3 regions of the Neobacillus sp. S1227 genome follow, and region 1 is predicted to be linked to each of the others. Evidence: riboswitches for the same ligand, from Rfam matches in the RefSeq annotation. Region 1 holds a riboswitch; each other region holds the start of a gene.
What was found. Region 1 has a riboswitch for S-adenosylmethionine ahead of ACZ5AE_RS06310 (homoserine dehydrogenase). Riboswitches for the same ligand answer to the same signal wherever they lie in the genome.

Region 1 (4,216 bases):
GCAAGACCAACGATTAAGCCAAGACCGACTAACATTTCACCCCAAGGTATTAATGTATTAAAAATTCCCACGTTAGGCATAGCGAATTGCTGTAAGAAATCTGCATACCATGCTTGAACCGCAGGGTGTTCGCCAGTTGCTGCTGCCATTGCCCCTTTTAGGAACCCCGTGGCATCGAAACCACCAGTTAGCTTATGATAACCTGCTTCTATCCATTGTAATCCAAGCCAAACACGTAATACTGTCCAAACAACTGCTGCGTAAGGAGTTTTGTACCATCTCATCATAATCATCTCCATAGTTTTTTGTGAAGTGTTTCACAAATTTAACTTTAAGTTATTCCCTTATGAAAGGGATTGATCAGCTAGCTGTGTCTTGTAAGGAAGTCTTTGTGAATTGCTTCACTATCTTCTTTACACTTTTAATATACTCTCCTGCTATTGAAAAAACAACGGCTTTCACAGTTTCTTAACATATTAATGTTAGATATATGAAGAGATTGTGAACGCAATACAGCACGTTCCCCCTCCTCTTTTGTGAACAATGTTAATAATGTGGACAACACCAATTAACCCCTTATAAAATCTGATTTTTACAATCAGCTTTTCTGTTAATAATTAACGGTGGATAACCGCTTTCAAAATTGTGGATAATGTGCATAACATTGTGGACTACCTATAAATACAGGACTTTAGATGTGGAAAAAACACTGGATAAACGAATGTCCATTCATAACAAAAGGAGCATCACATAAAAGATGCCCCTCAAACCAACCCTATAATGCCTTTGCTTCCTCAATACCCCTAACTAACTCTTCCTTACCCAGGATCGAAAAATATTGAACCGATGGTTGTCTTTGCGCAAGCTGCTCGATGTCTTTTTTGGTACCCTTTAGGACAAAGATTCCTTCAGAGATTTCATCCACCAGTGTAATGGCGGGACTGCCATATTTTTGGATCAGACCTTGGACCAGCCAGTATTCCCTATGGTGTTCATTTTTCAACTCTATGTCCTCTCCTGAGGTTTTCAAATAATTAGATCTAGTCACGTGGCTTTGACATACATGGACCAAATCCTCGATTATGGCACTAGCAGTTGGGTACATACCTGCACCAGGTCCTTGAAGGGTGATTTCCCCAACAATATCAGATTTCACATTCACCGCGTTCTCCACCCCTTCAACATGGTAAAAAGGGTGTTCAGAGCCGACTAGAACCGGTCTCACCGATGCCTGGATGCGGGTGCCAGACTTCCAGATGCCCGCGATATGTTTAAACCTTAAACCTAAGTTTTGCGCTGCTTCAATCAATTCACTTGTAATTGTTGTAATCCCTACCCGTTCAACATCACGCCAGTCTGGCTCCTCGCCAAAAGCCAGCCTGCTGAGAATCATTGTTTTATAAAAAGCATCATAGCCTTCCACGTCATTGGTCGGATCCGCCTCGGCATAGCCATTTTCCTGTGCCCGCAGCAAGCTTTCGGCAAATGACTGCTGCTTTTCCCGCATCTCGGTCAAGATGAAATTGGACGTTCCATTTAGGATTCCCAGGATCCGCTGGACACGATTAATTTTTAAAAGCTGTCCAAGCGTTTGAATGACCGGAATCCCTCCGGCCACTGTCGCCTCAAAACCAACCGACACCTGATGCTGTTCTGCCAAATCGATAAGCTCATTCCCGTGGTGGGCAAACATCTCTTTATTCGCTGTAATGATGTGGCAGCCCCGTTGGATTGCTTTTTTCAAATAGGAAAAAGTCGGGTCTTTATCCACGATACACTCAATCACGACATCAAGCTTCGGCAATTGCAGAATTTCTTGGAAGTCGGTTGTCAACAGAACATTCCCGCTAATATCCCGCGGTTTTTGCCTATTTCTAACAAGGACGGCAGCAACCTCTACTTCCTTCCCTAATTCTGCCGCTAGCTCACTGCCATGTGATTGAATGGTCCGATAAACCCCTTCCCCAACAGTACCGAACCCGAGAATTGCCACTTTAATTACAGACATGTCTGCCACCCCTTTAATTATTTGAAAAATAAAAACCCTCTTCATAAGAAGAGGGCTTTATTCCTCCTCTTATCTATCAGGCTATAAATAACCTGCAGGAATTAGCACCTTTTCAAGGAAAACCTTGAAGGTTGCCGGGCTTCATCGGGCCTAGTCCCTCCGCCGCTCTGGATAAGAGATATTTATTTGATTTTTCATTAAATTTCCAAAGATATATAAAAAGTATAATATCTGAATTTTCAAGAGTTGTCAATATTAAAGTGGCAAAAGAGCAACCGTTTCTTTTGTTGCTAATTTCTCAACCATGTCCAGCCATTGCTGCGGTTTGTTGGAAAGCACCGAATAGTAGGTTGTTAGAAAATCTTTGACAAGTAATGCCTGAATTTCAGTGATTTCTTCCTTAATCGGCATGAAGCATAAATCTAGGCCAGACACTGCTTCCCCATTGTTTTCCCAGGACGGGTGAAGGTAGGAAAGGTCAAGGCGCTTATAGCCCAAATGGGACAGAACCTCACGGCGCACGTACGGGTCCATGACCTTCACGCCGCCAAATTCGTGGTGCTCCACGCGGTATGGGTCATAGATTTCGGCAAACATACCGAAAAGCTCATTGCCGTTTTGGGCAGCAAGCTGTTTTAGGTCTTTCAAACGATTCTCAGCTAAAAAACGGCCAAGCGAGATGCCTGGTTTGCTGATGATGGTGAAGTCGGTCATTGCAATGTTCCAGTCCGGATAATAGCGGTATTCAGTGGCGCCGACGACCTGTTCCTCATGGATGGCAACGAATACGCGGATACTTGGGTCTTCTAACGGTTCTTTCCACAACTCATATTCAAGGACCTCTTCTGGTGGAAAAATCTGTCCCATTAATTCGTGAAGCTTTTTAAAATTTGGGTCTTCAATATTGGTAATGCGTTTAAATTCCATTGGTTCTGATTCCCCTTCAAAATTATTTAAATGGGTTCTTCCATTCCATTAATGCCGCATTGTTGAGGGATTCTTCATCCTCTAAATAGTTTCTGGCGACACCGATTGGGACACGCCCGCAGCGGAGGAGAAAGGTGACGACAGGATCCTTCAGTTCGCCTTTAATGACAGCTTCGAGATACTCTTCCGGCGTCATTTTGTCAGACACCTTATGTAAGCCTGGCATCCGCCCGCCGCCCAGCAGCCGGTCATATCCTTTTTCAATGACCACATGGTACATGGCATGCATCATTAATTTTCCGAGCCCTAGCTTGCGGTACTTCGGACGAACACTGATATCGACAATGTAGAGGGTATTGCCGTTCGGATTATGGTTGCGGATATAGCCGTGGTCGGTGACTTCTTCCCATGTATGGCTGTGATTAGAAGGGTCCAACTCGACACAAACTCCAGTCAGAGAGCCCGCCAATTCCCCATTGATTTCAACGCACAATGCCCCTTCCGGAAACAGTGTGACATGGTTGGTTAGTTGTTCTTTATTCCACCAAAGTTCAGATGGAAAAGGAGGCGGGAAGCATTCGGACTGGATTTCGATGAGCTGATCAAAGTCCTCTATTGTGTAATTACGTATGCAAACCGGCAGCGGCCGGTCCTGATCATAGACGTAAAATTCACTTCGATACATGAATAGCCCTCCCTCATTTTAATTCCAATCTGTATATAAATCGGTGCGGCGGTCGCGCCAAGTGGTTACAGAACCGCGCTCACGAACTTCGTATAGAAGTTCCAGGTCAAGATCGGCTGTTACGACCATGTCGTTGTTGATTTCCCCTTCTACTAAAAGCCCTTTTGGCGGGAACGGGATATCGTTTGGAGTGATAACGGCTGCCTGACCAAAGTTTGCCCGCATGAAATCAACGGTAGGCAGCGCTCCAACCGTTCCTGTTAACACCACATATACCTGATTTTCAATCGCTCGGGCATGGCTTGTGTAACGAACGCGGTGGAAGCCGTGGCGGTCGTCCGTGCAAGATGGACAGAAAATCACGTCTGCACCCTTCGCCTTCGCCATCCGAACGATTTCTGGAAATTCAATATCATAGCAGGTTAACAGAGCAATTTTTCCCTTTTCAGTTTCAAAAATTTGAAACGAGTCCCCTGCTGCCATATTCCATTCTTTAACCTCTGTTGGGGTGATATGCAGTTTGGCCTGCTCGCCGACGCGGCCGTCTGGGTAAAATAAATGAGCAGTATTGTAAAGCTTGCCATCCTTTTCGAGGA
Region 2 (4,216 bases), 1.7 Mb from region 1:
AGTGATAAAGACGGAGCAGAAATCATCCAACAATATCTTGATACCTTTCAACCTAACCAACACGGCCAAGCCCCTCAGGTATTGTTAACTGTTTACGTGGTTTGTGCGGAAACAACCGAAAAAGCAGAAGACATCGCGTTATGTAATTTAATTTGGTCATTGCAGAAGGAAAAAGGCGAAGGCAAATTTGTGCCCTCCATCGAGGAAGCAAAGCAAATTGAACTTAATGAAAAAGAACTAGAAAAAGTAGCAGCAATGAAACAGAAGATGATCATAGGCAATCCGCTAGAAGTAAAAAAGAAACTTGAGCAGTTACAAGCTTTATATAATGCAGATGAAATTATGATATTAACGATTACACATTCTCCGAAGGATCGCATCGAATCCTATCGACTCGTCGCGGAAAAAGTGCTTTTATAACTATCTAATATAGATATTAGAACATTGATACAAGAAAAGAGACCATCATTTCGATGGTCTCTTTAACTGAGTTTTTATTGTCTGGCCATTTTTCGTAATAATTGATTAAGAGAATTCAATTCCACTTCAATTTCAAATAGTCGTTTTTCCAACGGGGCTATGTTTCCATTTACATACTCTAATTTTTCTAGATTATGTTGCAGCTGTAGGTATTCATCTTTCAACTCTAAAATTTTATACTCAATCTGTTTTTTGTCCATTATCGGTTCACTCTCCATATGTCTTAAATCATCTTTTCATGATTACAAATTTGTTTTGTTTTCGCCACTAATCTGCCCAGCTGCTTTACTCCCCAAAAAAAGAACCGCCCGCAGGCGGCTGTACATTTAATTAACTACCTAGTAGTAGTTGCTAAAGTTGCTTCAGGTGTTGTTACCTTGTCATAGAAGTCAACGAATTTGTCACGCTCATCACTATTTCGATAAGCCATTGCCACCCGTGGATGCTCATTTAGGACACCAGAGATCATATAAGGAATGATATAGCCCCATTCCCATTTTTCTCTCATGTCTAACATGTGCTTTTCGATTACACCAAGTAACGGTTTAAGTTCATAGCTTGGTTTTTTTATGTAGCTGACTAGAAGCTCTGTATTGCAGTTTCCAGCCGCCCGTCCCATGCCGTAAACAGAGGAATCCAAGAAGGTAACCCCATTTTGATGTGCGGTCAATGTATTGGCAAATGCTAACTGCAAATTGTTATGAGTATGAATTCCAAGCTGCTTGTTAGGAAGCATTGCTTGAAACTTTTTCACTTGATGCGCAATATCTGCCGGGTCTAAGCTTCCAAAGGAGTCAACAATATACACAACATCTACTGGACTTTCTTTGACCATTTCCATTGCTTCAATAAGCTTCTGTTCAGGAACGCTGGATAATGCCATAATATTGAGCGTTGTCTCATAGCCTAAATCATGGAACATTTGGACAAGCTCCAAGCCCTTGTCCACTTCACGGATATAGCAGGCTACCCTGATCATATCCAACACACTTTGCTCACGAGGCAGGATATCGTTTGGGTCTACACGGCCAATATCTACTAAAGCAGATAGCTTCGTGAACTTTTTCTCAGGAATGATTTCCTTCAGGAAGTTATCATCAAGAAATCTCCATGGATTTGGCTCAGTTGCGTTTAGAAGTTTAGCAGAATTTTTGTAGCCAAGCTCCATATATTCAACGCCTGCCTCACTTAATCCATTATACAAGTCCTGGACAAATTCGACACTGAAGTCCCAATTGTTAACTAATCCCCCATCTCGGATTGTACAATCTAAAATTTTGCTGCGATGTTCCATAATTTTAAATACCCCCTGTGGTTATGCCCATTTGACATAATTTGAATATATATACCATGAATCCTTTAAAGGTGTCAAACTGACATGTCTAGAAATACTTGGGTTTTTCTATCTCTTGGCTCCAAGACTTTGACGCCGCATTTGTCTATTTCTTTGCAATTCACTTTGTTTCCATATGTATTTTTGCATATATAACCTAAGCACGTCACTCATTGACTTTCCATTTCTTTCGACAGCATCACTAAAACTTTGTAAGATCTGTTCTGGTATTTCAAAATTTACAGCTACATTTTTGTTTCTTTGTTTTTTGCACATTGATATACCTCCTGTCAGACCGATAAATGTATTTTTACTGGCTAATCACAAAGGGGCGAATATTTAGAATATTTGTATAGAACCTATCATATCAGGTGAAAACGCGTACATTTTTATATATTTTTCGACAAATTGCGACATAATTATGAGATCAAGATGTTTGTGGAGGGTCTTATGCTAATGAAGCATGAGATCCGTCCCCGTGCATCACCTCTTGACATAATTGTTCAACAGGTGTAACTTAATTTTTAGTTAAATATTTTTGAATATTCTTATCAAGAGAGGTGGAGGGACTGGCCCTTTGAAGCCTCGGCAGCAGACACGTTAGTACTGTGCCAATTCCAGAAGCGATTTGCTTGAAGATAAGAAGAGATCTAGTAATGTCTATTACCCCCCTCTTCTTAATTTTTGAGAAGAGGGTTTTTTATTACACCGAGAAAGAAGGAATAATTAATGACAACAACACTAGTTAAAACTCCATTCAAAGCCGACCATGTTGGAAGCTTTCTTCGTACAGAACCGATTAAAGAAGCTAGAAAGGCTTTTGCCAATGGGGAAATTGAAGCAGCAGCCCTGAAGGCGGTTGAGGATAAAGAAATTGAGAAATTGGTTCAAAACCAAATTGAGGCTGGCCTAAAATCCATCACAGATGGTGAATTTAGACGTTCATGGTGGCACTTGGATTTCTTGGCTGGTTTGGAAGGTGTAGAGTTCTTTGAAAATGAATATATCAGCAGCTTTAAGGGTGCCCAAACAAGAAATAGCGCTATTAAAGTTGTTGGTAAAGTAGACTTTAATGATCATTATATGCTGGAGCATTTCAAGTTTTTAAAACAGGCAGTTGAAAAATATGGTGATGGCAGTCAAGTTGCAAAGTTCTCCATTCCAAGCCCGAATATGTTATTTACTCGAATTCAGGGTGATGAATATTACAATGGTAACAATGAGCAGTTTTTTAAGGATACTGTTGCTGCTTATCAAAAAGCCATCCAGGCTTTCTATGATGCAGGCTGTCGTTACTTGCAATTAGACGACACATCCTGGATTGATTTTGTTTCAGAAGAGCGGATCAAGGCAGTGATAGAAAAAGTTGGCTTAGATGTACATGAAATCATTAAAACAAGAGTAAGTGCAATTAATGAAACCATTGCCAATAAGCCGGAAGATTTGACTATAACCATGCATATTTGCCGCGGAAACTTCAGATCCACCTACATCACAAGCGGCGGGTACGATCAAATTTCCGATGCCATTTTCGCTGAGTTAAATGTGGATGGGCTATTCTTAGAGTATGATGATCAGCGCTCTGGTGACTTCGAACCTTTAAAAGGCTTCAAGTGTCCTAACCTAACCGTTGTACTAGGATTATTTACATCTAAATTCCCAGAACTCGAGGATCCAGAATCCATAAAAGCGCGAATTAAAGAAGCCAGTCAATTCATTCCTCTGGAAAACTTGGCAGTTAGCCCTCAATGCGGTTTTGCCAGCACGGAAGAAGGAAATATATTAACTGAAGAAGAGCAATGGAATAAGATTAAACATGTAGTGACTATTGCTAAGGATGTTTGGGGTACCATTTAAATCCACTCGGAAAGGCCGCCTTCCATTTATATTATGAAAGACGGCCTTTTTTATTAAATAGTTTCCTAATTTAGTTGTTTGTTCCTACTTTTAAGAATTTCCAAATATACATTAATCTGTTAACATAGAATGATAAAATCCAAGAAAACTAGATTGCATATATATAACTGGAGGAATAACTTATATATGGGGGAATTCATACACAAGCCAGAGGATAATCAACAAGTGCTTTCTCGTTCTAAACGAGTATGGATGGCAATCGTACTCGGTTCACTTGCAGCATTTGGACCTTTATCCATTGATATGTATTTACCGGCCCTGCCAAATATCGCGAAAGATTTCGATACAAACGCATCTTCTGTTCAACTCAGTCTGTCGCTTTTCGTGCTCGGTTTAGCTTCGGGACAACTGCTCACTGGTCCTATCAGTGATGTAACTGGCCGCCGAAAACCACTTTTAGTTGGCTTAATGATTTATTTTATCGTGTCACTTTTATGCGTATTTAGTCCTTCCGTTTGGGGATTGATTATCTTAAGGCTTATACAG
Region 3 (4,216 bases), 1.9 Mb from region 1:
TTTTAGTTTAAGGTCTTTTAATGTCTTTATAATGATCTTCTCAATATTCCAAATATGAAGCATATAATTTTTCCCTTTCTAAAAAACATTTTCAACTCTAATTACTCTTCGTAATTAACTCTACTATTGGAAAAAACTACATAAACAAAGCAAATAGTAAATGGTCATGTTGAAGTTGTTTTAACAATATAATACGCATGCATTTGTAACAAGAGTCATTTATCATAATTTTTGATATGGACTATACTCCCTTTTTCTAAGAAGGCACATAAAAAAACAGCACATACTATAAGACCCTAACGATTTTTCATAATAGGCTCGCATAATATTCATTGTAGATTTTCGTATAGGTACGAGAATTCATAGGCGGAGAATTTCCGGCTAATGTATAATGAGGAAGCTTACCAAGCAAATATAAGCGAAGAAATTCCGATTATGCGCTCTAAATAAGACAAAATCCAAAGATTTGAATCAAATAAACGGAAAAACTTCCTTTATTTTTAAGGAAATAAGAGTATTTCCTAATTTAAACGGAATATTTCCGTTTCAGTTATAACTGAACCTAATAAACAAAAATTGCCAGTATAACCAATTGCATAAGTTATACTGGCAATCTTTTTTACAACATTAATTTAATACGTTTTCCCGGACATTCTCTTCTAATGTCTTCTTCAAGAATAAAGCAACTTCGAGCATACCATATTTTCCAGCTTTTGCTTCGGCATCAGAATTATAGTTTGTGTTTGTATTAATATCGTAAGTATAAATTTCACCATCCGCATTTCTGATGAACTCGATTCCAGCCACCTGAATATTATTGCCAGCTAGAACCTTCTTATATTTTTCTAGGATTTCGTCCTCAAAACCTTCAATGATTTGGAACTTAGGCTTCTCTTCCACTTCTTCTCCGACCGGGCAGAATAAATCGCCAATTTGGCAGGCATCCGCTGGGCAAAGTTCAAAACCTTCCGACGTATCCACCTTAACGGCATAGACAAAGTTTCCTCCTACAAACTCACAACGAGTGATGTAGCTTTCAGGTGATTGAATATACTCTTGAATAAGGGTGATGCCATCGACCGGTTCTTCGAAAGTCGGTCCTTCCACATAAGCTTTTAACGCTTCTACACTATGGAATAATTGAACACCTAAGCCTTTACCGGCACGGTTATGCTTCGTAATAAAAGACTTACCTGCAAACGCCTCTGCAGCCTTAAGAATGCTTTGTTTTCCAACCGCTGCAATCGTTTTTGGCGTCTTCACACCATACTTATTTAACTCTAAATATTGTAAAACCTTGCTAACCTCTAGCTTAAGAGCGCTCGTTCCATTTAACACCGTCCGTCCATGTTCTTCAAGCCAAGCCAATACTTGTCCGGTAAATTCCGCTGCAAAACGATGATCACGAGTATGAGAAGAAGCACTCATTCGGCTATAGAAGATTCCTTCTGGCGGTTCTGTCGATAAATCTAACGTTCCTTCGTCCAAATGCCATTCTTCATAAGGAACACCAAGTTCCTCTAACCTTTTTGTTAAATGGATGGTCCACTCACTATTTTCATGTATCACATATACCTTGCTCATCTTTAAGACCCCTCTCTAGTTGGTTATTAAACTGCGTTTTTGTTCAACTAATGGCATAACCTGCTTGGCAAAGCGTTCCATTTCCTCTAATTGAGGTGAAAATTGTAACAACAATAAGTCTAAGCCAGCTTCTTCATATTGTAAAATCCGATCGGCAATTTGCTCAGGTGTTCCTACTAAGTTCGGCCTTAGGCCTCGATTGGATACAGAGTAATCCTGTAATTGGATTTGCTGCTCTAAGTGTGATTTTGTAGTGAAGTCTTTAAAGCCCGCATAACCGCTAGAATCCTTTACAGTCGTGATTTTTTCAAGCTCAGCTAAAGCCTCCTCTTCTGTATCACGGCAAATAACATATGCAGCCATGCCAAATGAACTAAATGGCGCTTTGCCCGTTTGTTCGCGGCGTGCCTTCATATCGGCTATTTTTCGATCAATCTCTTCCACTGTGCCACCGTGCATCACATAAGCATCACATTTTTCGGCAATGGTCTGCTTGCCTTTTTCACTTTCACCGCCTGCATAAAGAATCGGGTTTGGTCGTTGAACAGGTTTCGGAGCAAGCTTCGTGTCTTTTAAGTCGTAAAATTGGCCGGAAAAATCGAAGGTCTCTTCTGTCCATAAACCTTTTAGGACATCAATAAACTCTTCGGTACGAGCATAACGCTCATCATGTTCCGTAAAAATACCGCCATACTGACGTGCTTCTTCTGCCCACCAAGCAGAAACAACGTTAAGCGTAAAACGCCCATTACTGATTTGATCAATATTCGCTGCCATTTTTGCCGCTACGGCAGGATTATGAAAACCAGGACGAATCGCCGTCATAATTTCAATTTTTTCCGTCACTGCAGCAAGTGCCGCTGCGGTGGACCAGGCTTCAAGAGAATCATGCTCTGGTCCTTTAATATCATTTAAATATAATTCAGCTATTAAGGTAGTCGAATATCCCCATTTTTCCGCTGATTGTATGACTTTCTTTGCATAATCAAAGGTTGGCGGCATATGTTCATTCTCCACATTACGCAACCAGCCTCCAAAAATCGGTAACCAAAAACCATATTTCATTTGAATTCTCTCCTCTACTGTTCTAATTCTCTAGTTTTCCTATTGTTTAAGTATGATTTATGTATATATAAAAAACTCTCCTCCTAAGAAGAGAGTTTCAAAACCCTCTTCTCATCTTTCAAGCAATGCGCTTGATGGAATTGGCACAGTATTCAAAAGAACCTGCTGCCGAGGCTTCAAAGGGCCAGTCCCTCCACCTCTCTTGATAAGAAGAAAATGTACACTTAAAATTTTTAATTTACTATATAGCGATAATAGTTTAAATTCATAAAATTGTCAATAAAATATTTCTAGACCCGAAATAAACAACTTATAAACACGGAAGTGGAACCTTTCAACCAATAACAGCTGCGATAAAACAAAAAAACCAACCTCTTTATTGGCTGGTTAGATAAGCAAACCTTTTTTTCTCCTAATTCCCTTAACTGTTTCAATAAAGACCATGAGTGAATAACCAAAAAGGAAAATTAAAAATAATACAATACCATAAAAATATAAAGTAGCCTTATAGCCAATTGGGGCAATTATTTGAAGCGATGTAAACAGAAAAATAATCAAATATAGTTCAAATAAAATAAGAAAACTTAAAAACAGAAGATACGGTATAACTATTTTTTTATGGAAAATCTGTCTTAAAGTAAAACCTTCCCACAATAAATCAGCTATTCGTCTCAAGTATACCCCTTCTTACATCCTTTTATATATTATATTCTGAATTTTTTGTAAATATCCTTTAAAATAATTGCATTTCCGGCAACAAATTTTAAGTGATTTTTCCTTCTTCTCATTGCATCCTGTTAACAGAGAGGAATGTGCTGCTTAAGGATTTGCCCGGTACGGGGAAAACAACGAAAGTAAAAGCATTTGCGAAGGCCCTTGACTGTCATTTTTCAAGGATTCAGTGGATCGATGTACAATCAAATATTTCAGGGAGCTTTGGTACCCAGCTCCCTAACTTTTCTACTTTTCTATTATACATATCCGTTTATAGTTAAAAACCCCTAATCTTCCATAAAAATTCGTGCATAGTATTCCGTTTCTTCATCTAGTTTATTGTCTCTTTTCAATTCCTCAATAGTATCTTTTCGGTCATCTGCAACTACTTGAAAACTACCCGAAATATTTGGTGTTTTCCCTTTGTTTTTATCCATACTTTCACTCCTGCCTTTCATCTTATTTATATATGCTTCAAGCATTTTATAAAAAAGCCTTGGAACTAATATCGGTCCGGTAATGCGCTCCTTCAAAAGAGATCTTTTCTACGGACTGGTATGCCAAATTCCTCGCTTCTTTCAAGGTATCCCCTATTGCAGTAATCCCAAGAACACGTCCACCGCTGGTCAGGATTTTGCCCTCCTGTTCAGAGGTGCCAGCATGAAAAACGATCGCCGGATCAGCAACCTGATCCAATCCATGAATGACACAGCCTTTCTCGTATGGGCCCGGGTAGCCGGCAGAAGACATAATTACGCAAACAGCCGACTTGTCTTTCCATTTCACGTCTACTTTTTCTAATTCACCGGAGATGCTTGCGATTACGATATCAAGTAAATCTGTTTCTAAAAGA

Region 2: another riboswitch for S-adenosylmethionine. It lies ahead of ACZ5AE_RS14920 (5-methyltetrahydropteroyltriglutamate--homocysteine S-methyltransferase); the one in region 1 lies ahead of ACZ5AE_RS06310 (homoserine dehydrogenase).
Region 3: another riboswitch for S-adenosylmethionine. It lies ahead of ACZ5AE_RS15910 (LLM class flavin-dependent oxidoreductase); the one in region 1 lies ahead of ACZ5AE_RS06310 (homoserine dehydrogenase).

The regions. Positions count from the first base shown of each region.
Region 1 covers NZ_AP038276.1:1,256,022-1,260,237, reverse strand. The annotation lists gene ACZ5AE_RS06315 (DoxX family protein) at 1-284, opposite strand, end outside; gene ACZ5AE_RS06310 (homoserine dehydrogenase) at 776-2,008, opposite strand; SAM riboswitch class I at 2,075-2,186, opposite strand; gene ACZ5AE_RS06305 (GNAT family N-acetyltransferase) at 2,264-2,935, opposite strand; gene ACZ5AE_RS06300 (GNAT family N-acetyltransferase) at 2,958-3,620, opposite strand; gene ACZ5AE_RS06295 (carbon-nitrogen hydrolase family protein) at 3,639-4,216, opposite strand, start outside.
Region 2 covers NZ_AP038276.1:2,946,220-2,950,435, forward strand. The annotation lists gene ACZ5AE_RS14900 (LLM class flavin-dependent oxidoreductase) at 1-420, shown strand, start outside; gene ACZ5AE_RS14905 (SE1832 family protein) at 495-698, opposite strand; gene ACZ5AE_RS14910 (aldolase catalytic domain-containing protein) at 815-1,774, opposite strand; gene ACZ5AE_RS14915 (hypothetical protein) at 1,883-2,089, opposite strand; SAM riboswitch class I at 2,359-2,458, shown strand; gene ACZ5AE_RS14920 (5-methyltetrahydropteroyltriglutamate--homocysteine S-methyltransferase) at 2,543-3,670, shown strand; gene ACZ5AE_RS14925 (multidrug effflux MFS transporter) at 3,857-4,216, shown strand, end outside.
Region 3 covers NZ_AP038276.1:3,166,853-3,171,068, forward strand. The annotation lists gene ACZ5AE_RS15900 (hypothetical protein) at 1-63, opposite strand, end outside; gene ACZ5AE_RS15905 (ATP-grasp domain-containing protein) at 628-1,584, opposite strand; gene ACZ5AE_RS15910 (LLM class flavin-dependent oxidoreductase) at 1,600-2,649, opposite strand; SAM riboswitch class I at 2,758-2,861, opposite strand; gene ACZ5AE_RS15915 (AAA family ATPase) at 3,462-3,644, shown strand; gene ACZ5AE_RS15920 (hypothetical protein) at 3,651-3,800, opposite strand; gene purD (phosphoribosylamine--glycine ligase) at 3,847-4,216, opposite strand, start outside.